One region of the Stutzerimonas tarimensis genome, then DNA from elsewhere that is predicted to be linked to it. Evidence: predicted binding sites of a transcription regulator. Region 1 holds the regulator's gene; each other region holds the start of a gene.
What was found. The regulator sigma-54, encoded in region 1, starts transcription at its own class of promoters, with help from an activator protein. The targets are predictions, from matches to a motif close to ANTGGCATNNANNTTGCTNT.
Positions count from the first base shown of each region.

Region 1 (7,375 bases):
TGATCGCCGCCGGCTACTGGAACATCCGACCGCAGACTTTCATGCAGCCCACGCCCATCGTCGGCGAGCAGCCCGACATCGACTATTATGTCGAAGGCTCGCGCACCGTGCAGTTCCAGCCCGACGGCAGCCTGCATTATGTACTCACCGCCGAACGCCTGGAGCACCTGCGCTCCAGCGACATCAGCCTGCTGACCCTGCCCGACCTCAACCTCTATCGCGGCGGTGACATTCCCTGGCATGTCCGCAGCGAGCGCGGCGAAGTCGCCCCCGGCGGTACCGAGGTGGAATTGATCGATCAGGTTCGTATCGCTCGCACCGATCAGCGTGGCCGCCCCACCATCGTCACCACCAGCAGCATGACGGTGTTTCCCGAGAGGGATTATGCGCAGACCCGACAAGCCGTTAGAATTGAAGCAGCCAACGGTGTCACCACTGCCATCGGTATGAATGCGTACCTGGATGAAGGCAGGATGGAACTGTTATCCACCGTAAGAGGGCAGCATGAGCTCCGCTAAAACCCGTATTCTGACCGGCCTGCTCGCCTTGTTCATCAGCGCCTCGGCCATGGCCTTGCCCGAAGATCGCAATCAGCCGATCCGCATTCAGGCCGACACCGCCGAACTCGATGATCGCCAAGGCGTGGCCGTGTACCGCGGCGACGTGGTGATCACCCAGGGAACGCTGAGAATCACCGGCAACACCGTGACCATCACCCAGGACCAGAACGGCGACGTCGATGTCTTTACCGCCGTGGGCAAGCCTGCGTACTACGAGCAGCAACCAGCGGTGGATCGCCCGATCGTCCAGGCCTACGGCCTGACCATCCAGTACTTCGCCGTCGATGAACGCGTGGTGCTCATCGACCAGGCTCGCGTGGTTCAGGAAGGCAACACCTTCGAGGGCGAGAAGATCGTTTACGACACCCGCCGGCAGATCGTGAACGCTGGCCGCGCCGGCACCGAGGTCAGCACGCCGAGGCCGCGCATAGACATGGTCATCCAGCCGCGCAACCGGCCTGCGGAGCAGAATCCCTGATGGCGATCCTCAAGGCGCAACACCTGGCCAAGGCGTACAAGGGCCGCCAGGTGGTTCGCGATGTCAGCCTGTCCATCGAGAGCGGCCAGATCGTCGGCCTGCTCGGCCCCAACGGAGCCGGCAAGACAACCTGCTTCTACATGATCGTCGGCCTTGTCCGGGCCGACCAGGGCCGCGTACTCATCGATCAGCAGGATGTGACGCGACTGCCCATGCACGGACGCGCCCGCGCCGGCATCGGTTACCTGCCCCAGGAAGCCTCGATCTTCCGCAAGCTCAGCGTTACCCAGAACATCATGGCCATCCTCGAAACCCGCAGGGATCTGGATCGCGCCGGCCGCCTCGCCGCACTCGAAGGCCTGTTGCAAGAGTTTCACATCACCCACATCCGCGACAGCCTCGGCATGAGCCTCTCCGGCGGTGAACGGCGCCGCGTGGAAATCGCCCGGGCACTGGCCACCGCACCCAAGTTCATACTGCTCGACGAGCCCTTCGCCGGCGTCGACCCGATCTCGGTCGGCGACATCAAGCAGATCATCCATCACCTGCGTGACCGCGGCATCGGTGTGCTGATCACCGACCACAACGTCCGCGAAACTCTGGACATCTGCCAGACGGCCTATATCGTCAGCGAAGGCCAGCTGATCGCCGAAGGCGATTCCGCCAGCATCCTTTCCAACCAGCTGGTGAAAGAAGTGTATCTGGGGCATGAATTCAGGCTTTAAGCGACGCACTAGGGTCTAGGCAAAGCCTGCTGTATCAGGCATATAATTTGCTTTGAGCGGCGCCAAGCGCGCCGGTGAAGTCGAACGGGCGCGCGCGCCGGGAACCGGGCAGCAAGTTTGCAACCATGAAACCATCGCTAGTCCTGAAGATGGGCCAGCAGCTGACGATGACACCGCAGCTGCAGCAGGCCATACGTTTACTCCAGCTATCCACCCTGGACCTGCAACAGGAAATCCAGGAAGCGCTGGAAGCCAACCCCATGCTCGAACGCCAGGAAGACGGCGACGATTACGAGGGAACCGGCGGTGACGGCGCGCCCGATGCACAGGACGGAGGCGGTAGCGAATCCTCGGCACCTGAGCAGGAAAGCCTCTACGAGGCGGCAGACCCTGCCGAAGCGACACTGGGCGAGGGAGACTGGAACGAGAGCATTCCCAACGAACTGCCGGTCGATACCGTCTGGGACGACATCTACCAGAGCAGCGCAAGCAACCTGCCCAGCAACGATGACGATGAATGGGACTTCACCAGCCGCACTTCGGTGGGTGAGAGCCTGCAAAGCCACTTGCTGTGGCAGCTCAACCTGGCCCCGATGAGCGATACCGATCGGCTGATCGCGATGACGCTGATCGACAGCATCAATGCCCAAGGCTATCTCGACGACAGCCTCGAAGAGATCCACGCCGGGCTCGATCCCGAACTGGAGATCGAGCTCGACGAGGTGGAAGTGGTCTTGCGCCGCATCCAGCAGTTCGAGCCGGCCGGCATCGGCGCCCGCGACCTCAGGGAGTGTCTGCTCCTGCAACTGCGCCAGCTGCCCGTCGGCATTCCCTGGCTGGAGGAGGCCCAACTGCTGGTGAGCAATCACCTGGAAGCGCTGGGCAGCCGCGATTACAGCCTGCTGATGCGCCGCATGAAACTCAAGGAAGAGCAGTTGCGGGATATCATCGAACTGATCCAGACGCTCAATCCGCGCCCGGGCTCGCACATCGAGGCGAGCGAGCCGGAGTACGTCGTCCCGGACGTCATCGTTCGCAAGAACAACGGCCGCTGGCAGGTCGAACTGAACCAGGAAGCCATGCCACGTCTGCGCGTCAATGCGCATTACGCCAACCTGGTACGACGCGCCGACTCCAGTTCCGACAACACCTTCATGCGCAACCAGCTGCAGGAAGCGCGCTGGTTCATCAAGAGCCTGCAGAGCCGTAACGAGACGCTGATGAAGGTGGCTACCCAGATCGTCGAGCACCAGCGCGGCTTTCTCGACTATGGCGACGAGGCCATGAAGCCGCTGGTCCTGCATGACATCGCCGAAGCCGTGGGCATGCACGAGTCGACCATCTCGCGGGTCACGACCCAGAAATACATGCATACCCCGCGCGGCATCTACGAGCTCAAGTACTTCTTCTCGAGCCATGTCAGCACCGCCGAAGGCGGCGAATGCTCCTCCACTGCAATCCGCGCGATCATCAAAAAGCTGGTCGCTGCGGAAAACGCAAAAAAGCCGTTGAGCGACAGCAAGATCGCTGGTCTACTGGAAGAACAAGGCATCCAGGTGGCACGCCGTACGGTGGCTAAATACCGGGAGTCGCTGGGCATCGCCCCGTCCAGCGAGCGCAAGCGGTTGATGTGATAGTTTTGGCAGCGGCAGGCCGTCATGCCTACCAATTTGCTGGTACACAAGGAGAAGCAGTATGCATGTCAATATCAGCGGGCATCATCTCGAAGTAACTGACGCACTGCGTGAATACGTCGACGAGAAGTTCGAACGCCTGGCACGTCATTTCGACCGCATCATCAATGTCCAGGTTATCCTCGAGGTCGAAAAGCTCAAGCAGAAGGCCGAAGCGACGCTGCACGTCGCGGGGCGCGAAGTGGTCGCCAACGCGGAACATCAGGACATGTACGCCGCCATCGACTCCCTGATCGACAAGCTCGACCGTCAACTGATCAAACACAAGGAAAAGCAAATCGAACGTCTGCAGGGCGCGGATGCCCGCTGACCGCTTGCGACCATGATCCGACTCGAAGATATCCTTACCCCCGGACGCTCCCTGGTGAACGTCCCCGGCGGTAGCAAAAAGCGCGTTCTTGAGCAGATAGCCAAGCTGGTGGCTCCCGACCTCCCGGATGTCGAAGGCCAGCTCGTTTTCGAGAGTCTGGTGGCCCGCGAAAAGCTGGGCTCCACTGGCTTTGGCAACGGAATCGCGATCCCCCACTGTCGTCTTGCCGGGTGCAGCACGCCACTCAGCGCGGTATTGCGCCTGGAAACGCCGGTGGATTTCGATGCCATCGACGGCGCGCCCGTGGACCTGGTGTTCGTTCTGCTGGTGCCCCAGGCTGCCACTGACGAGCATCTCGAATTGCTCCGGCAGATCGCCAGCATGCTCGATCGCGAAGATGTGCGTACCCGCCTGCGTCAGGCGGCGACCCACGAAAGCCTGTATCAGGCGGTGGTCGACGCGCAGAACGGACGCTAGCGGCCATGCGCCTGATCGTTGTCAGCGGGCGCTCCGGCTCAGGCAAGAGCACAGCGCTGGATGTGCTCGAAGACAACGGGTTCTACTGCATCGACAACCTGCCTGCCGCCCTGCTGCCCGACCTCACCGAGCGGGCCCTGCTGCATACCGAATTGCTGCACCCTCGTCTTGCCGTATCGATCGACGCCCGCAACCTGCCGAGCCAGATCAAACGTTTTCCCGACCTGCTCAACCAGGTCCGCGCCAGCCACATCCAGTGTGATGTGCTCTATCTGGACGCCGACAACGCCACCCTGCTCAAACGCTTCTCGGAAACCCGTCGCCGTCATCCGCTGACCAATGAGAGCCGCTCGCTGACCGAGGCGATAGAGGACGAAGAGCTGCTGCTGGCACCCATCATCGATCTGGCGGACCTCAAGATCGACACGTCCAGGCTCAATCTGTATCAGTTACGCGACATCCTCAAGCTGCGCCTGGTGGACCAGCCGGAGGCCGGCACCGCCTTTCTCGTCGAATCCTTTGGTTTCAAGCGCGGCATGCCGGTAGACGCGGATCTGGTCTTCGACGTGCGCTGCCTCCCGAATCCCTACTGGAAGGCCGAGCTGCGCGAACACACCGGCAGCGAGCAGGTCGTCAGCGAATACCTGGCGGCGCAGCCGGAAGTGGAGGAACTCTACCAGGATACCTTTGCCTATCTGCAGAAGTGGCTACCACGCTTCGCTGCCAGTAATCGTGCCTATGTGACGGTGGCGATTGGCTGCACGGGCGGGCAGCACCGCTCGGTATACCTGGCCGAGCGGCTAGGAAAGGCGCTCAAGGCCACGCTGAAGAACGTGCAGATCCGCCACCGGGAGCTCAGTTCATGACGCGCCTGGCAAGGCTTCGAGCCCCTCGGCACAGCGCAGGGGAGGCGCCCTGACATGCCGATCCGCGAAGTCGTCATCATCAACAAGCTTGGTCTGCATGCCCGCGCGGCGGCGAAGTTCGTTGGCGTGGCCAGCCGATTTCCCTGCGACATACAGATCGGCCGAAGCAACGACAGTCTGGTCAATGGCAAGAACATCATGGCAGTGATGATGCTCGCCGCCAGCCAGGGAACCCCCATCCTGGTCGGCGCCGACGGCGAGCAGGCCGACGAAGCCCTGCAGGCACTGGTCGACCTGATCGAAGACTACTTCGAAGAAGGCGAGTAGCAGCGACCAAGGGGGCTCCTACGCCCTCGGTCGCTCAAGGCGCAAGGCCCCCAGTCAGCTTCCAGCCACCATCATCTTCTCGATCAGCACCGAACCGGTACGCAGGTTGCCTCGCGTTTCCACGTCGCTTCCCACGGCAAGGATCTGGCGGAACATGTCCCGCAGGTTGCCGGCGATGGTCACTTCCTGAACCGGAAACTGGATTTCGCCATTCTCCACCCAGTAACCCCCGGCACCCCGAGAGTAATCGCCGGTGACCAGGTTCAAGCCCTGCCCCATCAGTTCGGTGACCAGCAGTCCGCGCCCCATCCGGCGGATCAGGGCGGCCTGATCGTCCTCGCCATGGGTCACGAACAGGTTATGCGCGCCACCTGCATTGGCGGTGCTCGGCATTCCCAGCTTGCGTCCCGAATAGGTGCCCAGCACATAGGACACCAGCCGCCCCTGCTCGACGAAAGGCTTGGCGTAGGTCGCCAGCCCATCGCCGTCATAGCTGGCACTGCCGAGGCCGCGCGGAATGTGTGGCCGCTCGTCGAGGGTCAGCCATTCGGGAAAGATCATCTCGCCCATCGCCCCTTCGAGAAAGGACGCCTTGCGGTACAGATTCCCGCCCGAGATCCCGCCGAGAAAGTGCCCGAACAGACCGGTTGCCACTTCCGGAGCGAACAGCACGGGCACCTCGCAGGTCGGCACCGGCCGGGCGCCCAGGCGGCGTACCGCCCGCTCGGCAGCGCGCTGCCCGATGCTAACCGCCGAAGCCATGGCGGGGCCCACCCGGCTGACGTCGTAGTAGTAGTCGCGCTGCATCTGCCCGTCGCTTTCGGCGATCATGACGCAGCTGAGACTGTGCCGCGTACTGGCGTACCCGCCCAGAAAACCGTTGCTGTTGCCGTAGGCGCGGCAGCCCTGGTGGGTATTGACGCTGGTGCCGTCGGCGTTGCGTATGCGCGGATCGCAGGCAAAGGCCGCGTTTTCACACTCCAGCGCCAGCTCGATGGCCTGCTCGGGGAGGATGTCCCAGGGGTGGAAGAGGTCCAGATCGGGCAACTCCCGGGCCATCAGCGATGCGTCCGCGAGGCCGGCGAAGGGGTCCTCGGAGGCGTGCCGAGCGATTGCCAGCGCCGCAGCGACAGTTTCCCGGATGGCCTCGTCGCCGCTGTTGGTGGTGCTCGCCGAGCCCTTGCTCTGGCCAACGTAGAGAGTGATACCGAAGCCCTGGTCCCGGTTGAACTCGACGGTCTCCACCTCGCCCTGGCGAACCGAGGTGGACAGGCCCTGCTCCATGGACACCGAGACTTCACTGGCGCTGGCGCCCTGGCGACGCGCTTCGTCGATGATGCGCTGGACCTTGTCGCGCAACCCCTCCAGATCGGCCGGACCGATCCCTGCTACTTCACTCATAAGCACTCCCAAGCATGTTCGGAACCCTTGGCACCGCGCCTTCGAGCGGCACGGCCTCACGGCGCAACCAGGGGCAACCAATGAGTACCCCTGCTGCTGTTATCATGGCGGCGTTTCCTTCTGGACCATCCCCATGTCTGATCTTTCCAACGCCGACGACGCCGGCGAAAAAAGCAAATCGCAGATAAAGCGTGAACTGCACGGTCTGCAAGAGCTGGGCGAGCGACTCACCACCCTCAAGCCAGAGCTGCTCGACCGCCTGCCGCTCTCCGACGCCCTGCGCAAGGCAATCGAAGACGCCCCCAAGCACAAGGCGCACATCGCCCGCAAACGCCATATCCAGTACATCGGCAAGCTGATGCGTGACCAGGACATCGACGCCATCCTGGCCCTGGTGGACCAAGTGGATGCCTCCAGCCGTCAGTACAACGAGCGCTTCCACTCACTGGAGCGCTGGCGCGACCGGCTCATAGGCAATGGCGACGAAGCGCTGGATGCCTTCGTCAGCGAGTACCCCGAGACCGACCGTCAGCACCT
Region 1 covers NZ_JBHRXZ010000018.1:60,546-67,920, reverse strand. The annotation lists gene lptC (LPS export ABC transporter periplasmic protein LptC) at 1-518, shown strand, start outside; gene lptA (lipopolysaccharide transport periplasmic protein LptA) at 505-1,038, shown strand; gene lptB (LPS export ABC transporter ATP-binding protein) at 1,038-1,763, shown strand; gene ACFOMF_RS08710 (RNA polymerase factor sigma-54) at 1,889-3,397, shown strand; gene hpf (ribosome hibernation-promoting factor, HPF/YfiA family) at 3,459-3,767, shown strand; gene ptsN (PTS IIA-like nitrogen regulatory protein PtsN) at 3,780-4,244, shown strand; gene rapZ (RNase adapter RapZ) at 4,250-5,110, shown strand; gene ACFOMF_RS08690 (HPr family phosphocarrier protein) at 5,165-5,437, shown strand; gene pmbA (metalloprotease PmbA) at 5,492-6,838, opposite strand; gene yjgA (ribosome biogenesis factor YjgA) at 6,972-7,375, shown strand, end outside.

Region 2 (7,375 bases), on a different contig from region 1:
TCAGCGTCGGCGTATCCGTTGGACGGGTCGACCCGCCGCAGCGTACCGGCCACCGAGGTCAGCATGCCGTCATCCCCCAGCGCCAGCGTGGCGCTGGTGACGGCTGCGCCTGCAACGAGCTCAGGCTGCCCGATAACCCCCGTACCGGCGTTCTGCACGCTGGCACTGGCGCGGGCGGGCGCGGCGAATGCCAGTTGCTCGGGATGCTTGAGCGTCGTAGTGATGTCAGCCGCCCCGCGGCGGGTCGGCTGCAGCAGGAACTTGTCGTTGGCCGCTGGTGCAGGGGCCGGGAACTGGAGCTGGAACCCTTGATCGACGCCGGCTGCATCGGCAACGCGGCCTTCAGGATCGAGCACCATGGCCGTGTTGTCGCTCAGCCGGGTCAGTCTCGGCGTGCCGTCGCTGGCGTACTCCAGCAGGTAGTCGCTGGTGGTGAGCTGGGCCGCGCTGGTGATCTCCAGCCTCGGCTGGGCGGTGCTGGCGTTGCCGGAGAACGGCTGCACCCGCAGGCGCATGGCCTGGTCGGTGTTGATATCACCGAACAGGGCGGTTCCTGCCTGGCCCGCCAGGTCGAGGCCCTGCCCCAGCTGGCTGTTGATCTGCTCGGCCAGGCTCAGTGACAGCTGCCCGAGGGCATTGAACGAGGGGTCCAGTGCCTCCTGCCGATAACGCAGGATGCCGCCCATCTCCCCACCGGTGATCATGGTGGTGATGTTCTGCCGGGACGAGCCACTGACGAACTGGATCTCCGACCGGGTTGGATCGGCCGTGCCGTTGACCACTTCAAGGCGGTTGACCTTGGCACCCACCACCAGCGGCTGCCCACTGCCGACGAACAGGTTGAAGCTGTTGTCGTCCTGCGCCACCACGGTCACGCCGACCAGCTCGGAGAGCTGGCGGATCGCTTCGTCGCGGGCATCGAGCAGGTCGTTGGGCGTGGTGCCGCCGATCGAGGTGGCGGCGATCGCATCGTTGTAGCCACCGATGCTGCTGGCCAGGCGGTTGACCTGGTCGGTGATCATCACCATCTGCTTGTTCAGCGCAGTGTTCTGCTGCTGCAGGCTGTCGAAGAGACCGTTGAAGCGCCGTGCCAGCCCGTCTGCCTCGGCCAGCACCAACTGCCGTGCGGGAATGTTGGCCGGGTCTTCGGCGGCGGTCTGCATGGCGGAAAAGAAGCTTTGCAGCGCAGGGTTGATGCCGGTGCTGGTGCTCGCCAGCAGCGAGTCGAGCTGGCTGATCTGGGCCTGGTAGCTGCTGGCGTCGCTGTTCAGCGCGGTGCTGCTGCGCAGTTGCTGGGTCAGGTATTCGCTGTAGGACCGGCGCACGTCCACCAGTGTGGTGCCCGAGCCGATGTAGCCCGCCCCGGTGAACTGCGGCGTGCGGGTCGCCTGCATCGCATCCTGACGGGTGTAGCCAGGCGTGTTGACGTTGGTGATGTTGTGACCGGTGATGCTCAGCTGGGTCTTGCTGGCATTGAGGCCCGACAGGCCGATGTTGAGAAGGTCTGCCATGACTTAGCCTCTGCCCTGAACCGATGAGCCTGAACCGGCATCGGCCACCATCTGATAGGTCTGCATCTTGCGCGCGATCTGGCTGATCTTCTTCGCGTAGTTGGGGTCGGTGGCATAGCCGGCCTTCTGCAACTCGCGGACGAAACCTTCGGAGTCACCCGAGTGGCTGGCGACCTGCAGGGCGGTACGGTAGCGCCCGCTGCTCTCCAGCAGGTTCACGTAGTCATTGAAGCTGTGCTCGAAGGATTCATAGGCGCGAAAGCCAGCCACTTCCTTGACCGGCTTGCCGCCGACGTACTCGGTGGTGGTGACCTGAGCCGAAGGCCCCTTCCAGGCGGTGGCCTTGATGCCGAACAGGTTGTGGCTGTTGGCCCCGTCCTTCTGGCGAATCATGTGCTTGCCCCAACCGGTTTCCAGCGCCGCCTGGGCAACCAGGTAACGAGCCTCGACGCCAAGCCGCTGGGCGGCTTTCTCGGCCATCGGCAGCATGGTGGCGATGAACTGTTCGGCCGACTCGAAACGACTGGGCGCCTTGCCGGCACCCTCACCATTGACCGTAAGGGGCTTGTCCGCGGCGACCGCGAAGGTTTGCGCCGGCTTCCAGTCGGTGTTCACCAGACGCTTGTCATCACCGGCGGGGGCCTGCTGGAGGCCATCGGTGCCGGCCAGCTGGCGATCCATCGGGCGTGGCGGCAGGGCCAGGCGGCGCATGTTGAGCAACCGCGAATCATCACGCCCCTCTGCGACGGCAGGCGCTGCCGCTGTCGCCGGCGCGGTTGCGGTTGCGGTTGCGGAGGCAGGCTTGGCCGCCTCACCGAGCGCCTGCACCTGAGCGAAAGGATTGGCCGTTGCCGCCGGTCCCTGCTGCTTGCTCAACTGGCGGGTCAGTACATCGGCCAGGCCGATACCGCCACCCTCACGGGACATACTGATGGCAAGTTGCTGGTCATACATGTCGCGGTACTGCATCGCGGCCTGGCTGTTGAACGGGCTGTCCTCGTCGGCCAGGGCATCGCTGGCCGAGCGCATCGACTTGAGCATCTGGTTGAGAAACACCGATTCGAATTCCTGCGCAACCTTGCGCACGTTGGCTTCGCTGTCGCGATCGCCCACCTTGAACTGGTGCAGGCGGTTCAGATCGGTGTAGCTACCACTGTCGAAAATCGCTCCGGATCGGCTCTGCATGTCACACCTCAGATCACGATCAGGTCGGCTTGCAGCGCGCCGGCCTGTTTCAGGGCTTCGAGAATCGCCATCAGGTCACCCGGCGCAGCACCGACCTGATTGACCGCCCGGACGATCTCGTCAAGGGTGGTGCCGGGGGCGAACTTGAACATCGGTCGGGCCTGCTGGTCGGCCTGTACCCGTGAATTCGGCACCGCGACCGTCTGCCCGCCGGACAGCGCCTCGGGCTGGCTGACGAAGGGCTCTTCGGTGATGGTCACGGTGAGGCTGCCATGGGTGACCGCGGCCGGCTGCACCCGCACGTTCTGGCCGATCACGATGGTGCCCGTGCGTGAGTTGATGATGACCTTGGCCGCCGCCTTGCCCACCTCCACCTCGAGGTTTTCCAGGATCGCCAGATAGTCGACGCGCTGGTTCGGGTCGAGCGGCGCGGTGACGCTGATCGAACCGCCATCGAGTGCGCGGGCCACGCCCGGGCCAAGCAGGTCGTTGATCTGGTCGACGATGTTCTTGGCCGTGGTGAAATCGGCGCGGTTGAGCTGCAGGACCAGGTTGTTGCCCTGATCGAAACCACTCGGCACCGAGCGCTCCACCGTCGCACCGGAGGGAATGCGGCCTGCCGAAGGCACATTGACGGTGATCCGCGAGCCGTCGGCACCGCCAGCGTCGAAGCCGCCCACTACCAGGTTGCCCTGGGCAATGGCGTAGACATTGCCGTCGATACCCTTGAGCGGCGTCAGCAACAGGCTGCCGCCGCGCAGGCTCCTGGCGTTACCGATCGACGAGATGGTGATGTCGATGGTCTGCCCCGGCCGGGCGAAGGCCGGCAGTTCGGCGTGCACCGACACCGCCGCCACGTTCTTGAGCTGCATGGTGCCCATGTTCGCCGGCATCTGGATGCCGAACTGCGACAGCATGTTCTTGAACGTCTGCACGGTGAAGGGCGTCTGGGTGGTCTGGTCACCGGTCCCGTTGAGCCCCACCACCAGTCCGTAGCCGATCAACTGGTTGGTACGCACACCCTGGATGCTGGCCAGGTCCTTGAGACGCTCGGCCTGGGCCGTCCCGGTCATCATCAGCAGCGCCAGCGCGCCCAGCAGGTACTTGATCATCGTACTGTCCTTAGAAGGGCCACATGGGGCTGATGAAGAACCGGCTCAGCCAGCCCGGCTGACTGGCGTCGGCAAAGGCCCCGGTACCCGAGTAGGTGATCCGCGCATCGGCCACGCGCGTGGACGACACCGTGTTGTCGGGATTGATGTCGTCCGGGCGAATCAGCCCGGCGATGCGCACCAGCTCGTCGCCGGTATTGAGCGTCATCCATTTTTCGCCGCGCACGGCCAGCACCCCATTGGGCAACACGTCCGAGACGGTGACGGTGATCGAGCCGGACAGGCTGTTGCTCTGGCCCGCCTGGCCGGAACCGGTGGCGCTGCGCGAACCGCCGAATTCGGCGTCCAGGCTCAGCGGATTGCCAGTCAGCGGGTTGCCCATGCTGACGGCGCCGCCCAGCAGCGAAGTCAGGCCGAGATTGGTGTTGCTGTCCTTCTTGATCGCCGAATTGTTGGCCTTGCTGGCCTGGGTGCGCTCGTTCAGGGTGATGGTAATGAGATCCCCAACCCGCCGGGCGCGCCGGTCGTCGTAGAGGTTGGTCTCGAACCCAGCCTGGTAAATGGCGCCGTTGGTCTGGGTGACCGGCAGCGGCGTGCGCGGCAGCACCGGCGCGTAGTAGGGATCGCTCGGCTTGGGCGCGGGGGCCATGCAGCCCGCCAGGGACAACACGGACGCCAGCGTTAAGGCCATCGACAACCGGTTCATGACAGCTTACCTCGGCCCGTCAGAGCTGCTGGGAGACAAAGGACAGCATCTGGTCGGCCGTGGAGATGACCTTGGAGTTCATCTCGTAGGCGCGCTGGGTGGTGATCATGTTCACCAGTTCCTCGACCACGCTGACGTTGGAATTTTCCAGGGTGTTCTGCAGCACCGAACCCAGGCCATTGAGGCCCGGCTGACCGATCTGCGGGGCGCCACTGGAGGCGGTTTCCATGAACAGGTTGCCGCCGATAGCCTGCAGACCGGCCGGATTGATGAAATCGGCGGTCTGCAGGTTGCCAATTATCTGGGGCGCCGGCTCACCGACGGTGGTGATGGACACGGTGCCATCCTCGCCCACGGTAAAGGTCTGGGTTTCCGGAGGCACCACGACCGCAGGCTCGAGCGCGTAACCGTTGGACGTGACGATCTGGCCGTCGGCGCTCAGGTGAAAGCTGCCGTCGCGGGTATAGCCGATGTTGCCGTCCGGCAGCAGGATCTGGAAGAAGCCACGGCCGTTGATGGCCATGTCCAGCGGCTGCTCGGTGGTCTGCAGACTGCCCTCGGTGAACAGCTTCTGGGTTCCGGCGATCCGTACCCCAGTACCAAGCTGAAGACCCGAAGGCAGCGCGCTGTCCTGGGTCGATTGGGCGCCGGGTTGGCGGCGGATCTGATAGAGCAGGTCCTGAAACTCGGCACGGTCTTTCTTGAACCCGGTGGTCGAAACGTTCGCCAGGTTGTTGGAAATGGTGGTGAGGTTCATGTCCTGGGCGGACAGGCCGGTCTTGCTTACCCAGAGCGCTGGCAACATCTGTAATCTCCTCGAGCGCCGGGATCATGGCGCTTCGCTTGTGTATCAGCCTATTTGCAATACCCGGGCCATGGCCGCGGCATCGTCTTCAGCGGTACGCATCATCTTGATATGCAGCTCGAACTGCCGCGAAAGCGCGAGCATTGCGGTCATTTCTTCCACCGCGTTGACGTTGCTGCCTTCCAGAAATCCTGACGCCAGGCGCACCCCGGCCTCGGGCTCGGCCTCGCCGCCGCCCTTGAGGCGGATCATGCCGTCGGTGCCCTTTTCCAGTTGCGCCGGATCCGGCCGGACAAGCTTCAGGCGGTCTACCGCAATGATCAGATTGGGGCCTTCACCCGCCGCGCGGATGCTCACGGTGCCGTCCACGCCGATGTCGATCTTCTGCTCGGGCGGTACGGCGATGGGGCCGCCGTTGCCAAGCACAGGCAGGCCGTCCCCGGTGCGCAGCATGCCCAGCGCATCGATCTGCAGGCCTCCGGTGCGCACATAGGCTTCGCCACCGTCGGGCGCCTGCACAGCGATCCAGCCCTCCCCTTCAACCGCGACGTCCAGATCCCGCCCGGTCTCCATCAGTGAACCGGGGGAGAAATCCGTTCCGGGCCGCTCGGTCATGGCATACACCCGTGCCGGGTGGGTGTCGCCGAATACCTGCATCGAGCGAGCCTGGGCGAAGTCCCGTTGGAAACCACTGGTGGAAAGGTTGGCCAGGTTGTTGGCGTGGGCACGCTGGGCCAGGGCGTTCTGGGTCGCACCCGTCATGGCCACGTATAGCATCTTGTCCAAGGAAACCTCCGAGGCGCTTCTTTGACGCTCGTTGTAATGACTCCAGAGGATGTGCAAGCGCTGTGCCAGTGCCGCAATAACCTCTAACCAACTGTTTTCAAAGATTTTTCAGCGGGCAAAAAGAAGGCCCGCTAGCGGGCCTGCCTAGAGCGGCAGAAGTCTGCCGCCCCTGTCATCAACGCATGTTGATGATGGTCTGGGTGATGGCGCTCTCTGTCTCGATGGTCTTGGCATTGGCCTGGTAGTTGCGCTGGGCGACGATGAGATTGACCAATTGGTCCGACAGGTCCACGTTGGAATCCTCCAGCGCGCCCGCCTGCAGGCTACCCATGGTGCCTACGCCCGGCGGGTTGCGCACCGGCTCGCCAGAGGCGTAGGACTGCACCCACTGGCTATTGCCAATCGGGATCAGGCCCTGGGCATTGGCAAAGCTGGCCAGCACCACCTGTCCCTGCAGCTTGGTCTGGCCGTTGGTGTAGCGCGCAAAGATACTGCCGGAAGGGTCTATCTCCAGACCCGCCATCTGGCCGGTGGTGAAACCGTCCTGGCTCAGGCTGTTCACTGCGAAGCTGCTGGCGTACTGCGTCGAGGCGCGGATGTCCAGACGGAAATCCAGACTGCCGCCGGTGGCCGCATTGTTCGTTGCCCAGGTGCCGTCGCTGTTCTGCTTGGCCGGTTGCCAACCGTTGAGGCTAAGCACGCCGTTCGCGTCATAGGACGCCGCGCCATCGGTACCAGGCACTGGTCCGGCAGCGTCCAGAGCCATCTTGCCTTCCGGGGTGAAGGTCAGCGGAATGCTCAGCGGCTGAGCCCCCAGATCCACCCCGTCGACGATATTGCTTCCAGGACTTTGCGGGTTGCGGCCGTCGACCAGGACATGCATTTGCCACTGGTTGGGGTCGTCCTCGGAAATGACGAAATACTGGGTCATCACATGGGCATTGCCTTGCTCGTCATAGATATTGGTCGAAGTGGACGAGCTGTAGGACAGCGGGTCGTTGGGGTCGAAGTTACCGGCGTTAGCCGGCCGCACGCTGGTGGAGTCCAGGTTGAAGTTCTGCGTCACCAGGCTGGTCGCCTGTGGCGCCTGGCTGGTGGTCTGGATCTTAAGGTTGCCGACGACATCCATCGGCACGCCGTCGGCGTTGACGGTGAAGCCCTGCAGGTTGTTGCCGAAGTTGTCCACCAGGTTGCCGTCGCGATCCAGGCCGAAATAACCGGCACGGGTATAGCTGACGGCGCCGTTGTTGCTCACCTGAAAGAAGCCGCT
Region 2 covers NZ_JBHRXZ010000003.1:169,589-176,963, reverse strand. The annotation lists gene flgK (flagellar hook-associated protein FlgK) at 1-1,511, opposite strand, end outside; gene flgJ (flagellar assembly peptidoglycan hydrolase FlgJ) at 1,515-2,696, opposite strand; gene ACFOMF_RS02815 (flagellar basal body P-ring protein FlgI) at 2,705-3,808, opposite strand; gene flgH (flagellar basal body L-ring protein FlgH) at 3,819-4,514, opposite strand; gene flgG (flagellar basal-body rod protein FlgG) at 4,534-5,319, opposite strand; gene ACFOMF_RS02800 (flagellar basal body rod protein FlgF) at 5,365-6,105, opposite strand; gene flgE (flagellar hook protein FlgE) at 6,281-7,375, opposite strand, start outside.
Region 2: a site for sigma-54 is predicted at 6,156-6,175, ahead of ACFOMF_RS02800 (flagellar basal body rod protein FlgF). Genes of this name have one in related genera too.

Region 3 (7,375 bases), on a different contig from region 1:
CGTCACGCCCATGTACACCACCAGTGTGGTGCCGGTCTGGGCCAGGGCCTGCCAGTTGAGGCTGGAGTCGTCCTGGGTATGGGCGGTGACCAAGGTCACGCCCCGCGCCACGCCGCGGTGGGTCAGCGAGATGCCGCAGCGGGTGGCACCTGCCAGCCCGGCGGTAATGCCATTGACCAACTCCGCCTCGACGCCATGCCGGGCCAGCCATTCGGCTTCCTCGCCGCCGCGGCCGAAGATGCACGGGTCGCCGCCCTTGAGCCTGACCAGGGTCTTGCCCTGGCGGGCGTAGCGCAGCATCAGCCGATGAATGAACGCCTGGGGCGTAGAGCGGCAGCCGCCACGCTTGCCCACCGGGATGATCCGAGCCACGGGGCAGTGCTCCAGCACCGCCGGGTTGACCAGATCGTCGATCAGCACCACGTCGGCGTTGTTCAGCGCCCTGACGGCCTTGAGGGTCAGCAGTTCGGGATCTCCGGGACCTGCACCGACCAGCCAGACTTTTGCGTTCATCTCGATATTCCTCGTTCAACAGTTGCCAGGCGGGTGTGTGGCGCCCTGCCGTAGATAGGGTTCAGGCGACCGACGCTTGCTGGGCCAGCAGCCGCTTGATTTCCGGGACACAGGAGCCGCAACTGGTGCCACAGCCGAGGCTGTCTTTCAAACCTTGCAGGTCGAGCCCCTGGCTGATGCCTTCGCAGACGGCGATCTCGCTGACGTTCATGCAGTTGCACAGGGTCTTGCTCGGCAGTTGCCCGCTGCCGCCGGGCGGGGCGCTGAGCGGGGCCAGCAGCCAGCGGCGCAGGGAAGCGTCGGCCTCGCCGTCGAGCCAGAGGCTCTTGAGCCATTCCCGGGCCAATGTTTCGCCGGCCAGGCGCAGCGACTGGATGCGCCCGTCTTCGATGCGGACCCGCTTGCCCACCGAGCGGCGCGGGTCGTCGTAGGCGAGCACCGGGCCGCTGTCCAGGCCGAGGAGGCGATCGATCTCGGCCAGGGCTTCGCCGCCCAGGGCTTCGGCGCGAGCAGCACGGATCACCAGGGCCGGGCGGTCACGCCCGGCCAGGCCCAGGCTGGCGTAGTCGAAGTCTTCGAAGAGCGGCCGCAGGGCCTCGAAGCGGCGCTGCACGTCGCCCTCGACCAAGGCATAGAACTGCCAGGGCAGCGTGACGGCTTCCACCGCCACCGCCGAAAGCTTCAGTTCCGGCTGCTTGGACAGCGGGTCGTAGGCGGGCTGGGTGAGCACGTTGATGCCCAGGCCCTTGAGAAAGCGATCGCCCCAATGCATTGGTACGTAGGCTTCACCCGGGCGCAGGCTGGGGTCGGCCTTGGCCGGCAGCACAAGGCTGCCGCGACGGCTGCTGATGCGCACCAGGGCGTTGTCCTTCAACTGGCGGCGTTGCATATCGTCCGGGTGCAGCGAGAGGATGGGTTCTTCCACATGGCCGAACAGGCGGGCTGCGGTGCCGGTGCGGCTCATGCCATGCCACTGGTCCCGCAACCGGCCGGTGTTCAGGGTCAGCGGGTAGCGAGGCTCGCGCTTTTCCTGGGGTGCTCGGTACTGTTCGGCGACGAAGCGTGCACGGCCGTCGGCGGTGGGAAACTCACCATCGGCATACAACCGGGGGGTGCCCTGATGAGCGCCGGTGGGAAAGGGCCATTGCTGCGGGCCGATCTCGTCGATCACGGCATGGCTGAGGCCGGTGAGGTCGAGATCGCGGCCTTCGGTCAGCCACTTGAACTCGTCGAAGATCTGCGCCGGGCCGGTAAAATCGAACAGGCTCGGCTGGCCGGGGCGCAGGTGCCGCTCCAGGCGGCGAGCGAAATCCGCGGTGATCGCCCAGTCCGGGCGTGCCTCGCCGGGGGCCGGCACCGCCGGGCGCACGTGGCTGATGCGTCGCTCGGAGTTGGTCACCATGCCTTCCTTCTCGCCCCAGCTGGCGGCGGGCAGCAGCAGATCCGCGTAGCGACAGGTCTCGGTGGTGAAGAAGGCTTCCTGCACAACCACGAAGGGGCAGGCGGCCAGGGCTTGGTGCACCAGGGTCTGGTTCGGCACCGACTGGGCTGGGTTGGTGCAGGCGATCCACAGTGCCTTGATACGCCCATCGCGCACTGCCTCGAACAGCTCGATAGCGGTAAGGCCGGGACTGTCCGGCAGCTGGCCCACCTGCCAATATCGGGCCACTTCGTCGCGATGCTCGGGATTGGCGGCGTCGCGGTGGCCTGGGAGCAGGTTGGACAGGCTGCCGGTTTCGCGCCCGCCCATGGCGTTGGGTTGTCCGGTGAGGGAGAAGGGTCCGGCGCCGGTGCGGCCGATCTGTCCGGTGGCCAGGTGAAGGTTGATCAGCGCGGTGTTGTTGCCGCTGCCGTTGCTGGACTGGTTCAGCCCCATGCACCACAGCGACAGGAAGCTCGGCGCGTTGCCGATCAGCCGGGCGCATTCCTGTAGCTGCTCGACCCGCAGCCCGCAGATGTCGGCCACCATGGCCGGGGTGTAGTCGCGCACGGTGCGCTTGAGCTCGTCGAAGCCGCTGGTGTGGGCGTCGATGAAGGCGCGGTCGATCCAGCCTTCCCAGAGCAGAATGTGCAGGAGCCCGTGGAACAGAGCGACGTCGCTGCCAGGTTGCAACTGCAGGTGCAGATCGGCCAGCTCGGCGGTGTCGGTGCGCCGTGGGTCGATGACGATGACCTTCATCTCCGGGCGGCGCGCCTTGGCTTCTTCCAGGCGGCGGAACAGTACCGGGTGGGCGTAGGCCATGTTGCTGCCGGCGATCAGCAGGCAATCGCTCTGCTCGATGTCCTCGTAGGAGCAGGGCGGGGTGTCGGAGCCGAAGCTGCGCTTGTAACCCACTACTGCCGAGGACATGCACAGGCGCGAGTTGCTGTCGAGGTTGTTGGTGCCGACCAGAGCGCGAGCCAGCTTGTTGAAGGCGTAGTAGTCCTCGGTGAGCAACTGTCCGGAGATGTAGAAGGCCACCGAGTCGGGGCCGTGCTCGGCAAGGGTGTCGGCGAATACCTGAGCGGCATGGTCCAGCGCGGTGTCCCAATGGGTACGGGCCCGGGCCAGGCCTTTACCCAGTCGAAGCTCGGGGTACAGGCCGCGGGCGGTGAGGTCGCCGGTCAGGTGCAGGGTCGAGCCCTTGCTGCAGAGCCTGCCGAGGTTGGCTGGGTGGCTTGGGTCGCCGGTCACGCCGTGGATGTGTTCGCCGTCGTGTTCGATCAGCACGCCGCAACCAACGCCGCAGTAACAGCAGGTGGACGGGGTGACTAGGGTGGTCTGGGACATGGCGTTCGGTCTCGGTCGATACGGCGTTGTACGGGCGCGGGGCTGGATTACACCGCTAAGGCAGCAGGCTCAGATAGACCCGGCCGTTTTCAACCTTGGCCGCGTGGCGGTGGGCACAACCCACATCGGGAGCCAGGGCGTCGCCGCTGGCCAGGTCGATCTGCCAGTTGTGCAGCGGGCAGGCCACGGTATTGCCGTAGACGATGCCCTGAGACAGCGGGCCGTCCTTGTGCGGGCAGCGGTCATCGAGAGCGAAGACCTCGTCCTGGGCCGTGCGGAACACCGCGATGTGGCCCTTGGGGCCTGCGACGATGCGGGCGCCCAGGGGGTTGATCTCGTCCAGTGCGCAGATGTCGAACCAGTTCATGAGTGCTCCTCGAGCCGTGTAGGTGAGCGACCTGCAGCCCACCAGGGGGAATGGGGCAAGCCGCTCGAAAGGGGATGTCAGACGCTTTCAGGAAGGCGGATGGTCTGGTATTCCTTGTTCAGTTTCTGTTCGGCGATCTGCGCCTTCCAGCCGTCGCCCTCGAAGGACAGCGCGTAAAGCAACTGCTGGTGCAGTGCCTTGCGCCGGCTTTCGTCCTCGAGGATGGTCTTCTTGAGGTATTCCAGCCCGACCCGCTGCATGTAGTGCACGGTGCGTTCGAGGTAGAAGGCTTCCTGGCGGTACAGCTCGATGAAGGCCAGGCTGTATTCCATGACCTCTTCGGCGGTCTTGACCTTGGTGAAGAATTCGCCGGCTTCGGTCTTGATTCCGCCGTTGCCGCCCACGTACAGCTCCCAGCCGGAATCGACGCCGATGATGCCAACGTCCTTGATGCCGGACTCGGCGCAGTTGCGCGGACAGGCGGAGACCGCCAGCTTGACCTTGTGCGGCGAATACATGCCGAACAGGGCCTTCTCGATATCGATGCCGAGCTGGGTCGAGTTCTGGGTGCCGAAGCGGCAGTACTCCTTGCCAACGCAAGTCTTCACCGTGCGGATGGACTTGCCGTAGGCGTGGCCGTCGGGCATGTCCAGGTCCTTCCAGACGGCTGGCAGATCCTCCTTCCTGATCCCCAGCAGATCGATGCGCTGACCACCGGTGACCTTGACCAGTGGCACCTGGTACTTGTCTGCCACGTCGGCGATGCGCCGCAGCTCGGCGGCGTTGGTGACACCACCGAACATCCGCGGAACCACCGAGAAGGTGCCATCCTTCTGGATGTTGGCGTGGGCCCGCTCGTTGATGAAGCGCGACTGCGGGTCATCCTTGGCCTCGCCGGGCCAGGTGGAGATCAGGTAGTAGTTCAGCGCCGGGCGGCAGCTGGAGCAGCCGTTGGGGGTGCTCCAGCCCATCGCCGACATGGCCTGAGCAATGGTCAGCAGCTTCTGCTCGCGGATCGCCAGGCGTACCTGGCCGTGGTTGAGCTCGGTGCAGCCGCAAACGGCCTTCTCGCTTTTGGGTTTGACATCGGCCGCGCCGCCCACAGTGTTGAGCAGGATCTGCTCCACCAGACCGGTGCAGGAGCCGCAGGAGCTGCCAGCCTTGGTGTGCTTTTTCACGTCATCGACCGAAAACAGCCCATGGCTCTGGATCGACTTGACAATGTTGCCCTTGCACACGCCGTTGCATCCGCACACCTCCATGTCGTCGGACATGGCCATGGCCTTGTTCTGGCCCAGGTGCCCCGAGTCGCCCAGCGCATTTTCGCCGAACATCAGGTGGTCGCGGATTTCCGAGACGTTGTGGTTCTCGCGGATCTGGCGGAAGTACCAGCCGCCATCGGCGGTATCGCCATACAGGCAGGCGCCCACCAGCACGTCGTCCTTGACCACCAGCTTCTTGTACACGCCACCGATGGGGTCGGACAGGGTGATGGTCTCGGTGCCTTCGCCGCCCATGAAGTCGCCGGCGGAAAACAGGTCGATGCCGGTGACCTTGAGCTTGGTGGAGGTCACAGAACCCTGGTAGCGGGAAAAGCCCAGCATCGCCAGGTGGTTGGCGCAGACCTTGGCCTGGTCGAACAGCGGCGCCACCAGCCCGTAGGCGATGCCGCGATGGCTGACGCACTCGCCGACGGCATAGACCCGAGGGTCGTAGGTCTGCAGGGTATCGCTGACGAGAATGCCGCGGTCACAGGGGATGCCGGCGCGCTCGGCCAGTTCGGTGTTCGGGCGGATACCCGCGGCCATCACCACCAGGTCGGCCGGAATCACCGAGCCGTCGCTGAACTGCACCGCGCAGACCCGCCCCTCGCCGTTGTCCATGAGGCTCGTGGTGTTGGTGTTCAGGCGGAACACCAGCCCGCGGCTTTCCAGCGCCTGCTGCAGCAGCCCCCCGGCGGTTTCGTCCAGCTGACGCTCCAGCAGCCAGTCACCGCGGTGTACCACGGTGACGTCCATGCCGCGCAGCTTCAGGCCATTGGCCGCTTCCAGGCCCAGCAGCCCTCCGCCGATCACCACGGCATGGCGGTGGGTGAGGGCGGTATCGATCATCGTCTGGGTGTCGGCGATGTCGCGGTAGCCGATCACGCCTTCGAGGTCCTTGCCGGGAATCGGCAGGATGAACGGGTTGGAGCCGGTGGCGATCAGCAGGCGGTCGTACTCCACCTCGCTGCCGTCCGCGCCGATCACCACCCGCCGGGCGCGGTTGATGTCCACCGCCTTGCAATTGGTCAGCAGACGGATGCCGTGCTCGGCATACCAGTCGAGCGGGTTGAGGACGATCTCGTCGAAGGTCTGCTCGCCGGCCAGCACCGGCGACAGCAGGATGCGGTTGTAGTTGGGATGGGGTTCGGCACCGAACACTGTGATGTCATAGAGGTCCGGGTTCAGCTTCAGCAGCTCTTCCAGGGTGCGGACCCCGGCCATGCCGTTACCGATCATCACCAGCTTGAGCTTGTTCATACCGTCTCCCGCGTCGCCGACTCGCCAGCGCTGCCGTTGATTGGATAAAGGCGAAAAACAAAAAGGCGCCGCACTGACAGGTCAGTGGACGCCTTTGTCCTTTCCGTATTCGGGAGCACCGCTTCCGGTTGGAAGGCGTGCTCTATGTCTGCAGTTTCCATAGCAGGGTTTGTGCCATGTGATTCGCCCCCCATGTTTCGCGGGCTCCGGGCCAGGCAGGGGCTAAACGAGCAGCCTTGATTTGCACCCCTACTGTGCGTCTTGCACCGTCGCGGTGCGCTCAGCGCAAAGACAGCAGGATCAACAGCAGGAGATTTCCCAGCAGCGAGGCGATAGCCAGGGTCCGCCATGCCCCGAGCGGGTTTCGCTCGAACCAGGGGCGATGGCGTTGCGGTGCGCTGTCGCGTTGCTCACCCTGGTCGAGGGCGAGAAGCCACTCCTCGGCCGTCTCGAACCGCTTGCCGGGTTCGGCGCAGACCGCCCGTGCCAGGCATTCGTCGAGCCAGGCAGGGACATCCGGGCGGTAGCGGCTGGCCGGCACCGGTGTGCCGAAATGCGGTCGCTGAAAGGCTTCGATCTCTCCATGTGGATAATGCCCGGTGAGCAGGTAGTAAAGCGTGACCCCTGCGGCATAGAGGTCCTGTTCGCGGCTGGGTGGCGCCCCGGAGAAGGCTTCCGGGGCAATGAAGCTGGGGGTGCCTGGCACGCTGCCCAGGGCATCCCGCGAGAGGCCGGGGCAGTAGGCGAGACCAAAGTCCAAGAGGCGCAACTCACCCTCGTCGTCCAGGTGCAGGTTCTCCGGCTTGACGTCGCGATGAAGGATGTTTCGCCGGTGCAGCATGCCCAGGGCGCGGATCAGCCGGGGGGCGAGCTGTTGCCATTGCGCAAGCGGCAGCGGCCCCTGCTGGCGAAAGTGCTCGTCCAGGGTGCGCCCCGGGTACTCGCGCTGAACGTAGTAGAGGTGCTGGCGCTGGGGCAGCGGATGGACTTCGGGGAAAAAGCGACCGGCGACCCGGCGCAGGAACCACTCCTCCTGCAGCAGCGCCGGGCCGGCCTCTGCCTCCTGCCGCCGAGCAGCCGGGAGGGTCTTGAGCAGCCAGGGACGACCAAGCGGGTCGCTGACCCGGTAGACCAGCGACTGACGGCTTTCCGAGCGCAACGATTCCACCTGCCAGCCTTCGAAGGTCTGCCCGGCCCTGAGCC
Region 3 covers NZ_JBHRXZ010000024.1:71,322-78,696, reverse strand. The annotation lists gene cobA (uroporphyrinogen-III C-methyltransferase) at 1-513, opposite strand, end outside; gene ACFOMF_RS14155 (nitrate reductase) at 575-3,283, opposite strand; gene nirD (nitrite reductase small subunit NirD) at 3,339-3,650, opposite strand; gene nirB (nitrite reductase large subunit NirB) at 3,728-6,172, opposite strand; gene ACFOMF_RS14140 (protein kinase domain-containing protein) at 6,453-7,375, opposite strand, start outside.
Region 3: a site for sigma-54 is predicted at 6,332-6,351, ahead of nirB (nitrite reductase large subunit NirB). Genes of this name have one in related genera too.

Region 4 (7,375 bases), on a different contig from region 1:
TACGGCGTGTCCGGCGTGGATGAAATGAAATTGCCCTGGGGATAGACGTTGAACAGGGCCGTGGATTCCCCCTTGATCTGCCCTCCGACGAGAAAGGAGCAGCTGAGGTCAATGCCTGTGCCGGCCGCCTGGGTGCCGTCATGGTGAGTGATCTCCCGTATCGTGTCGCCCACCACGCGCGCCGCCTCGAACAGCGTCTGCACGCTGAGCAGATTCGGATGGTCGGTATGCAGTCGCTGCCTCAGCAGGTTCACGACCGACTGCGAAGACGCCAGGTTACCGGCCGTCTGCAGGACGATGAGACGCTCACCGGGCGTTCCGAAAACATAGAGCTTGCGAAACGTGGCGATGTGGTCGACGCCCGCGTTGGTGCGGGAATCAGAGACGAAGACCAGTCCATCGGTCAGGTTCATGGCGACGCAGTAAGTCATGACACGTGTCGTTCTCTTGGAGGGGGAGAATTAAGCAGGCAGACCATACTGTACTCACCCAGCGCCGTCGATATGGCGTCAATGAAAACCGTATTCCGGTCGTCTGCCGGCCTCACCCGCGAAACCTGCCCTGCTACTGCTCCTGGATATGCACTTCTCCAGGCGACACCAGCACCTTCGCATGCATTCGCTCGACCCCGCCGCCACGCCGCACCCCACGGATCGGGCAGGCATCCAGATAATCCTGGCCCACCGCCAGCTTGAGGTGCCGCTCCGGTCTGGCGAGGCCGTTGGTCACGTCAAAGCTGTACCAGGCATCCTCAACCCAGGCCTCGACCCAGGCGTGGCTGGCCAGATGCTCCGCATCGTCGGTGAACAGGTAGCCGGAAATGTAGCGCGCCGGAATGCCGAGGCTGCGGGCGCAGGCGAGGAAGGCATGGCTGTGATCCTGGCAGACCCCGGCGCGGCCAGCAAAGGCCTCGGCGGCAGTACTCTCGACGCCGGTGGAGCCAGGCGTGTAGGACATGTGCTCGCGCAGCGCCATCATCAGGTCGATCAGCGCGCCGCGAGTTCGCTTGCCAGCGGTATTGCGCGCGGCAAACAGGCGCAGGGCATCGTCCGGCTGAGTCAGCGGCGTGAAGCGCAGGAAGGGCAGCGGTGAGCCATCGTAGCCCTCGGCCTCGCAGTTGACGTCGATCTCCACCAACCCGCGGGCATGGATGAGGATCTGGTTGTGCGGCTCGTCCATGGACAGCACATGCAGAATGTTTCCATAGGCGTCCAACTGCGGCCGCACCGGGCGCGGCAGGTCCAGGTCCCACTGGATCACATGCTGACGGGTGCTTTCGTGCGGCGTGAGGCGCAGGTACTGGATGCTGCCGCGAACCTTGTGCTCGTAGAGGTAGGTGGTGTCATGGCTGATCGAGATTCTCATGCGATCTCCAGGTAGGAACTGTGGATAGCGTTACCCAACCGCCCGAGGGTATCGATCTGCTCGGTGATCCAGTCATGCATGCCCTGCTCGAATACCTCGTTGATCACGGTATAGCGAACCCGCGCTTCCATTTCCGCCGCCAGCCGCTGGGCAGGCCGACCGTTGTCGCCAGGCAGACTGGCGAGAATCGAATGCAACTCCTCCAGGCAGGCGCGCAGTGAGCGCGGGACCTCTTCACGCAGCAAGAGCATCTCGGCCACCTTGCGCGCGCGCGGCGAGCCCCGGTAGAGCTCGGCGAAGGCCTCGAACGAGGAAAGAGCCCGCAGCAAGGCGCTCCACTGGTAGTAAGCGCGGGCGGAACGGTCATCCGGGTCTTCGCTGTCCTCGCCGAGCAGCTCGTAGCGCGCATCCAGCAGCCGCAGGGTGTTATCGGCGCGCTCGATGAAGGTGCCCAGGCGAATGAACCGCGAGGCGTCGCTGCGCATGATGGTGCCGACCGTGGCGCCGCGGAATAGATGGGAACGCTCCTTGACCCACTCGCAGAAGCGGGTGGTGCCGTAGCGGCCAAGTCCCTGTTCGGAGATGGTGCGGATCTCCAGCCAACTGGCGTTGATGTTTTCCCACATGTCGGCAGTGATACGCCCACGCACGGCATGGGCGCTGACCCGGGCCGCCCCGAGGCAGTTGAAGACGCTCGCCGGATTCTCGGCGTCCAAGGCGAAGAAGTGCAGCATCCGGTCGGCATGCAGCTGGCCATGACGGCGCAGGTATTCATCCTGGGTACCGGTGATGAGCAGGGGCATGGCCAGTTCGTCGAGCCCGTCGCCGCGGCCGCTCTGCGGCATCAGCGACAGTGAATAGCTCACGTCCAGCATCCGCGCGAGGTTTTCCGCCCGCTCCAGGTAACGCGACATCCAGTAGAGGTCGTCGGCAGTACGGCTCAGCATTCGCTGTCCTCCACAATCCATGTATCTTTGGTTCCGCCGCCCTGCGACGAATTCACCACCAGCGAGCCTTCACGCAGCGCCACGCGGGTCAGACCGCCGGGGACCAGCCGGGTTTCCTTGCCGGTGAGTACGAAGGGCCGAAGGTCGATGTGCCGCGGCGCGATGCCGCTCTCGACAAAGGTCGGGCAGGTCGACAGGCACAGGGTGGGCTGGGCGATATACAGCTCCGGGCGTGCCTGCAAGCGGGCGCGAAAACTCTCGAGCTCCGCCTGGGTCGCGGCCGGACCGACGAGCATGCCGTAGCCGCCGGAGCCTTGGGTTTCCTTGACCACCAGCTCGGGCAGGTGGGCCAGCACATGGGACAGGTCCTCCGGCTTGCGGCACTGCCAGGTGGGCACGTTGGCCAGGATCGGCTCCTCGCTCAGGTAGAAGCGGATCATGTCCGGCACGTAGGGGTAGATCGATTTGTCGTCGGCCACGCCGGTACCGATGGCGTTGGCCAGCACCAGATTGCCACTGCGGTAGGCGGCCAGCAGGCCTGGGACACCCAGCATGGAGTCGGGGTTGAATGCGAGAGGGTCGAGGAAGGCGTCATCCACGCGGCGGTAGATCACGTCCACCTGGCGCGCACCGGCAGTGGTACGCATGTAGATGCGGTTGTCGCGGGCGAAGAGGTCAGCCCCTTCCACAAGCTCCACCCCCATTTCGCGCGCCAGGAAGGCGTGCTCGAAATAGGCGCTGTTGTAGCGGCCCGGGGTCAGCACCACGACGCATGGATTATCCATCGGGCTGGCGCTCTTGAGTGTTTCGAGCAACAGCGCCGGGTAATGGTTGATCGGCGCGATGCGCTGGGCAGCGAACAGCTCGGGGAACAGCCGCATCATCATCTTGCGGTCTTCGAGCATGTAGCTGACGCCACTGGGCGTGCGCAGGTTGTCTTCGAGCACGTAGTAGGTGCCGTCGCCGTCGCGCACCAGGTCGACGCCGGCAATGTGGGCATAGACGTTGCGATGAAGATCCAGCCCCTGCATGGCGAGCTGGTAGCAATCGTTGGCCAGGACCTGCTCTGGTGGGATCAGTCCGGATTTGAGGATGCGCTGGTCGTGGTAGAGGTCGTCGAGAAACATGTTCAGCGCTTGCACGCGCTGCAGGCAACCCGCCTCGACCATGCGCCACTCACTGACCGGAATGCTGCGCGGAATGATGTCGAAGGGGATCAGGCGCTCGGTGCCCTGCTCGTCACCGTAAAGCGTGAAGGTGATACCGGCGCGGTGAAACAGCAGGTCGGCCTCGCGGCGACGCTGAGCCAGCAATTCCGGTGGTGTTTCGGCCAACCATTGAGCGAATGCCCGATAATGGGGGCGGCACTCCCCGTTCGCGTCGTACATCTCATTGTAAAAACTGCGACTCATGCCCAACTCCTAGCCCTCGGAATCCCTTAGTCGACGCAAGGAATATGCCATTCGCATGCTTCTTCCTGCGCCCGGCGGAGCGTTGTCGTGAAAGGGACAGCGCACAGCTTTGTAGCACTAACCTTCAGGAAGGTGCACAAGGCTGCACCAAACCGGAGCGCCTCGACCGCTCGGTCCGGCGAGATGTCGAGGCTGACAGTACTGACATTGAGACCATGCCAGCCTTGAGGGCGTTCGTGCTGACCTGAGACAGGATCAGCCAGCGCAGCACGCCCGGCAGGGGCGCGCTCGGTCAGTCGTTGGATGCCTTGCGAATGGCCTGCAGGACATATTGCGGCAGCGCAAAGGCGCCCTGATGCACTTCGGGATTGTAGTACCGGGTGAGGATTCCGCTACCCGCATAGCGCTGGCGCAGCGTGCTCAGTGGCAACTTGCGGCTTTCGCTGTCGCAGGCGCCCCAGGCAAAAGTCATGGCGCCGCCAATGTAGGTGGGCACTGCCGCCTGGTAGAAATGCCAGTCAGCGAAAAGTCCGTTCATGCGCTGCGCAGTGCTCTGCACCCCGCCGAGCTGCATGAAAGGCGTGCCGTTCTGGGTCACCAGAATCCCGCCCACGTTCAGGCAACGACGGCAGGCCTGGTAGAAGTTTTCCGAGAACAGCACCTCCCCCGGACCGATGGGATCGGTGGAGTCGGAAATGATGACGTCGAAGGTTTCCTCGGTACTGGTGAGGAAGCGCATGCCGTCGTCGATCACCAGATTCAATCGTGGATCGTCGAAGGCACCCTTGGAGTGGTTGGGCAGGAATTCCCTGCACATCTCAACCACGGTGCCATCGATCTCCACCATGGTGATGCTTTCGACGTCGCGATGCTTGGCCACTTCACGCAGAATGCCGCCATCGCCGCCACCGATGATGAGCACCCGCCGCGCCAACCCATGGGTGAACAGCGGTACGTGGGTGAGCATCTCGTGATAGATGAATTCGTCGGCCTCGGTGGTCTGTATCACCCCATCCAGCGCCATGACGCGGCCCATGCGGGCATTTTCGAATATCACCAGATGCTGATGTCCGGTGCGTACCTCATGCAGCATCTTGTCGACCTGAAACCGCTGGCCGTATCCCTCGTAGAGGGTTTCCTGATAGTCACGCATGCTATATCCCGTCTTGGAAGGTCCAAAGCGCATCGAAGCGCCCACGCAAAGGCCCGGCATTCTACGACGAGCTGGATGACAGGAACCACCGGCGGGCCGCCATTCCACCTTGGGTAAACAGATGAGTCGCCTGATCCACCTCCCCTATCAACCGCCCTGGGACTGGGGACAATTCCAGCAACATTTCGCCCTGCGCCTGCTGCCTGGCGTCGAGAAGCTCGACGAGACCGCCTACAGCCGCACCCTGCATGTCAACGGCAATCCGGGTTGGCTCGCGGTGCAGCCCCTGGCCGAGCGTCCAGCACTGATCCTACGGCTCAGCGATTCGGTACGTGCCGAGGAACTGGTCATCAGTGCGCGCGTGCGCAAGATGTTCGATCTGGACCGGGACCCGGCGGAGCTGGTGCGACACTTCTCTGCCGACCCGGCGCTCGGGGCCCAGGTGGCGGCCCATCCGGGGCTGCGCCTGCCGGCTGCGTTCGATCCGTTCGAGCAGGCAGTTCGTGCCATCATCGGGCAGCAGGTTTCGGTCAAGGCCGCGGTCACCATCACCCGCCGACTGGTGGATCGCCTGGGCGAACCGCTGAGCGATCCCCAGATGCCTTTGCTGACCCGGCTGTTCCCCACGGCACAGGCGATCGCCGGCGCCACCCTGGACAAGATCGGCATGCCCGCCAAGCGACTTGCCGCCCTGCAGGGCCTGGCCGCAGCAGTGGCCGATGGCGCCCTGGAGCTGCACGCCGATGAAGGACACGAGGCCTTTGTCAGGCGCCTGTGCGAACTGCCTGGCATCGGGCCCTGGACCGCCGAGTACATCGCCTTGCGCGGATTTGGCGAAGCGGACGCCTTCCCCGCGTCCGACCTGGGGCTGATCAAGGCGCCGCTATGGGGGCCGCGGGGGCTCAGCGTCCGCGAACTGACCAGCCGCGCCGAATCATGGAGACCCTACCGGGGGTATGCTGCCATCCATCTCTGGCATGCCTATGCCAGAGGCGGCTAGGGCGTCGGCACCCTGGCCAGCACCCTTGGAGGGCGGAGCCAGGGCAACGCGCAAAGGGGCGCGCTCGATGCCCTTTGTCCGCGGCAGCTCACCCCAGCGCTAGAGCCCGGCAACCGCCAGAGCCCGCAGGAAACACAAGAACAGTCGCCTGCCCCTTCACAGGCGGACCTTCTTGTAATGCATCGCCGCCATGACCCACATCACCAACCCCACCACCGGCAAGAGGATGATGACCAGGCTCCAGACCACCTTGCGACCGGTGCCTATCCGGCTCATGCAGACATGCACGATGGCCAGCACGTCCAGCACGATCACCAGATATGCCAGCCACTCGCTTGCAAGCCCCATGGCTGTCAGCTGACGCGGTCGCGGTCATCCACATTGATCCCTCGTGGCCCCATGAATCCCCAGATGATCAGGCCAATGACCGGCATGATCAGGATCAGCAGTACCCACAGGACCTTCTTGCCGGTGTCGGTGGAGCTGCGCACCACATTGGCAATCGCCCAGATGTTCAAAGCGAGAATGAGCAGGCCGAAAAATCCGCCAAACGCTTCCATAACCTTTACCTCTCTTGTGCAGGAATGCCCGGTGCAAAGCGGATCAACCGCAGTTTCACACCGGGCTTATGGGTACGATGCACAGGAACGGAACGGGTTCAGGAATTCAGAAGCTCGCCGGATAGATGGTGTCGAAGGCTGTCACCGTCGGATGGCCTGCCAACTCGCCGCCCTGGCGCGCCAGGCCACAGGTCTTCATGCCGGTCTCGGCTGCGGCGTCGAGTTCCTCGACCACGTCCGAGAGAAACAGCACATCCCCGGGCGGCACCCCGATCGTCTCGGCGATACGCCGGTAGGAAGCGGCCTCGCGCTTGTGGCCGGAGGTGGTGTCGAAATAGCCTGAAAACAGCGATGTGAGATCGCCGGCTTCCGAACAGCCAAAGATCAGCTTCTGCGCCTGGATCGAACCAGAGGAATACACATAAAGCCCGTATCCCTCGCCATGCCAGGCCTGCAGGGCCTTCACCGCGTCGGGGTAGACATGCCCCTTGAGTTCGCCGGCCTCGTAGCCCTGCTGCCAGATCATGCCCTGCAACGCTTTCAGGGGGGTCGCCTTGCGGTCGCTGTCGATCCATTGCAGCAGAATGTCGATCGCCCGATCGAGGTCGACGCCGGGCTCGCCACTTTCGCCCAGCACAGCATCCAGCTGCGCCGCTACTTCCGGGGTCCCGGCCCGTTCGCGAACAAAACCCGGAAGATGTCGCCGGGCATAGGGAAACAGGACGTCGAAGACGAAACTCACGGCGCTGGTGGTGCCCTCGATGTCGGTCAGGATCGCCTTTACCGCCATTTGCTCAGTCCTCCAGCCGCGGGAAACGGCCTGCGATGTCCTCGCCGGTAAACTGGGCGACCCAACCCTCGGGGTTGTTGAACAGGCGGATGGCGACGAAATGGGGGTTCTCTCCCATGTCGAACCAGTGTGGCGTACCCGCCGGCAC
Region 4 covers NZ_JBHRXZ010000029.1:73,517-80,891, reverse strand. The annotation lists gene ACFOMF_RS17620 (peptidase) at 1-431, opposite strand, end outside; gene ACFOMF_RS17615 (transglutaminase family protein) at 565-1,365, opposite strand; gene ACFOMF_RS17610 (alpha-E domain-containing protein) at 1,362-2,312, opposite strand; gene ACFOMF_RS17605 (circularly permuted type 2 ATP-grasp protein) at 2,306-3,724, opposite strand; gene speE (polyamine aminopropyltransferase) at 4,017-4,877, opposite strand; gene ACFOMF_RS17595 (DNA-3-methyladenine glycosylase family protein) at 4,999-5,877, shown strand; gene ACFOMF_RS17590 (PLDc N-terminal domain-containing protein) at 6,034-6,225, opposite strand; gene ACFOMF_RS17585 (PLD nuclease N-terminal domain-containing protein) at 6,231-6,437, opposite strand; gene mtnC (acireductone synthase) at 6,544-7,227, opposite strand; gene ACFOMF_RS17575 (1,2-dihydroxy-3-keto-5-methylthiopentene dioxygenase) at 7,232-7,375, opposite strand, start outside.
Region 4: a site for sigma-54 is predicted at 3,757-3,776, ahead of ACFOMF_RS17605 (circularly permuted type 2 ATP-grasp protein). Genes of this name have one in related genera too.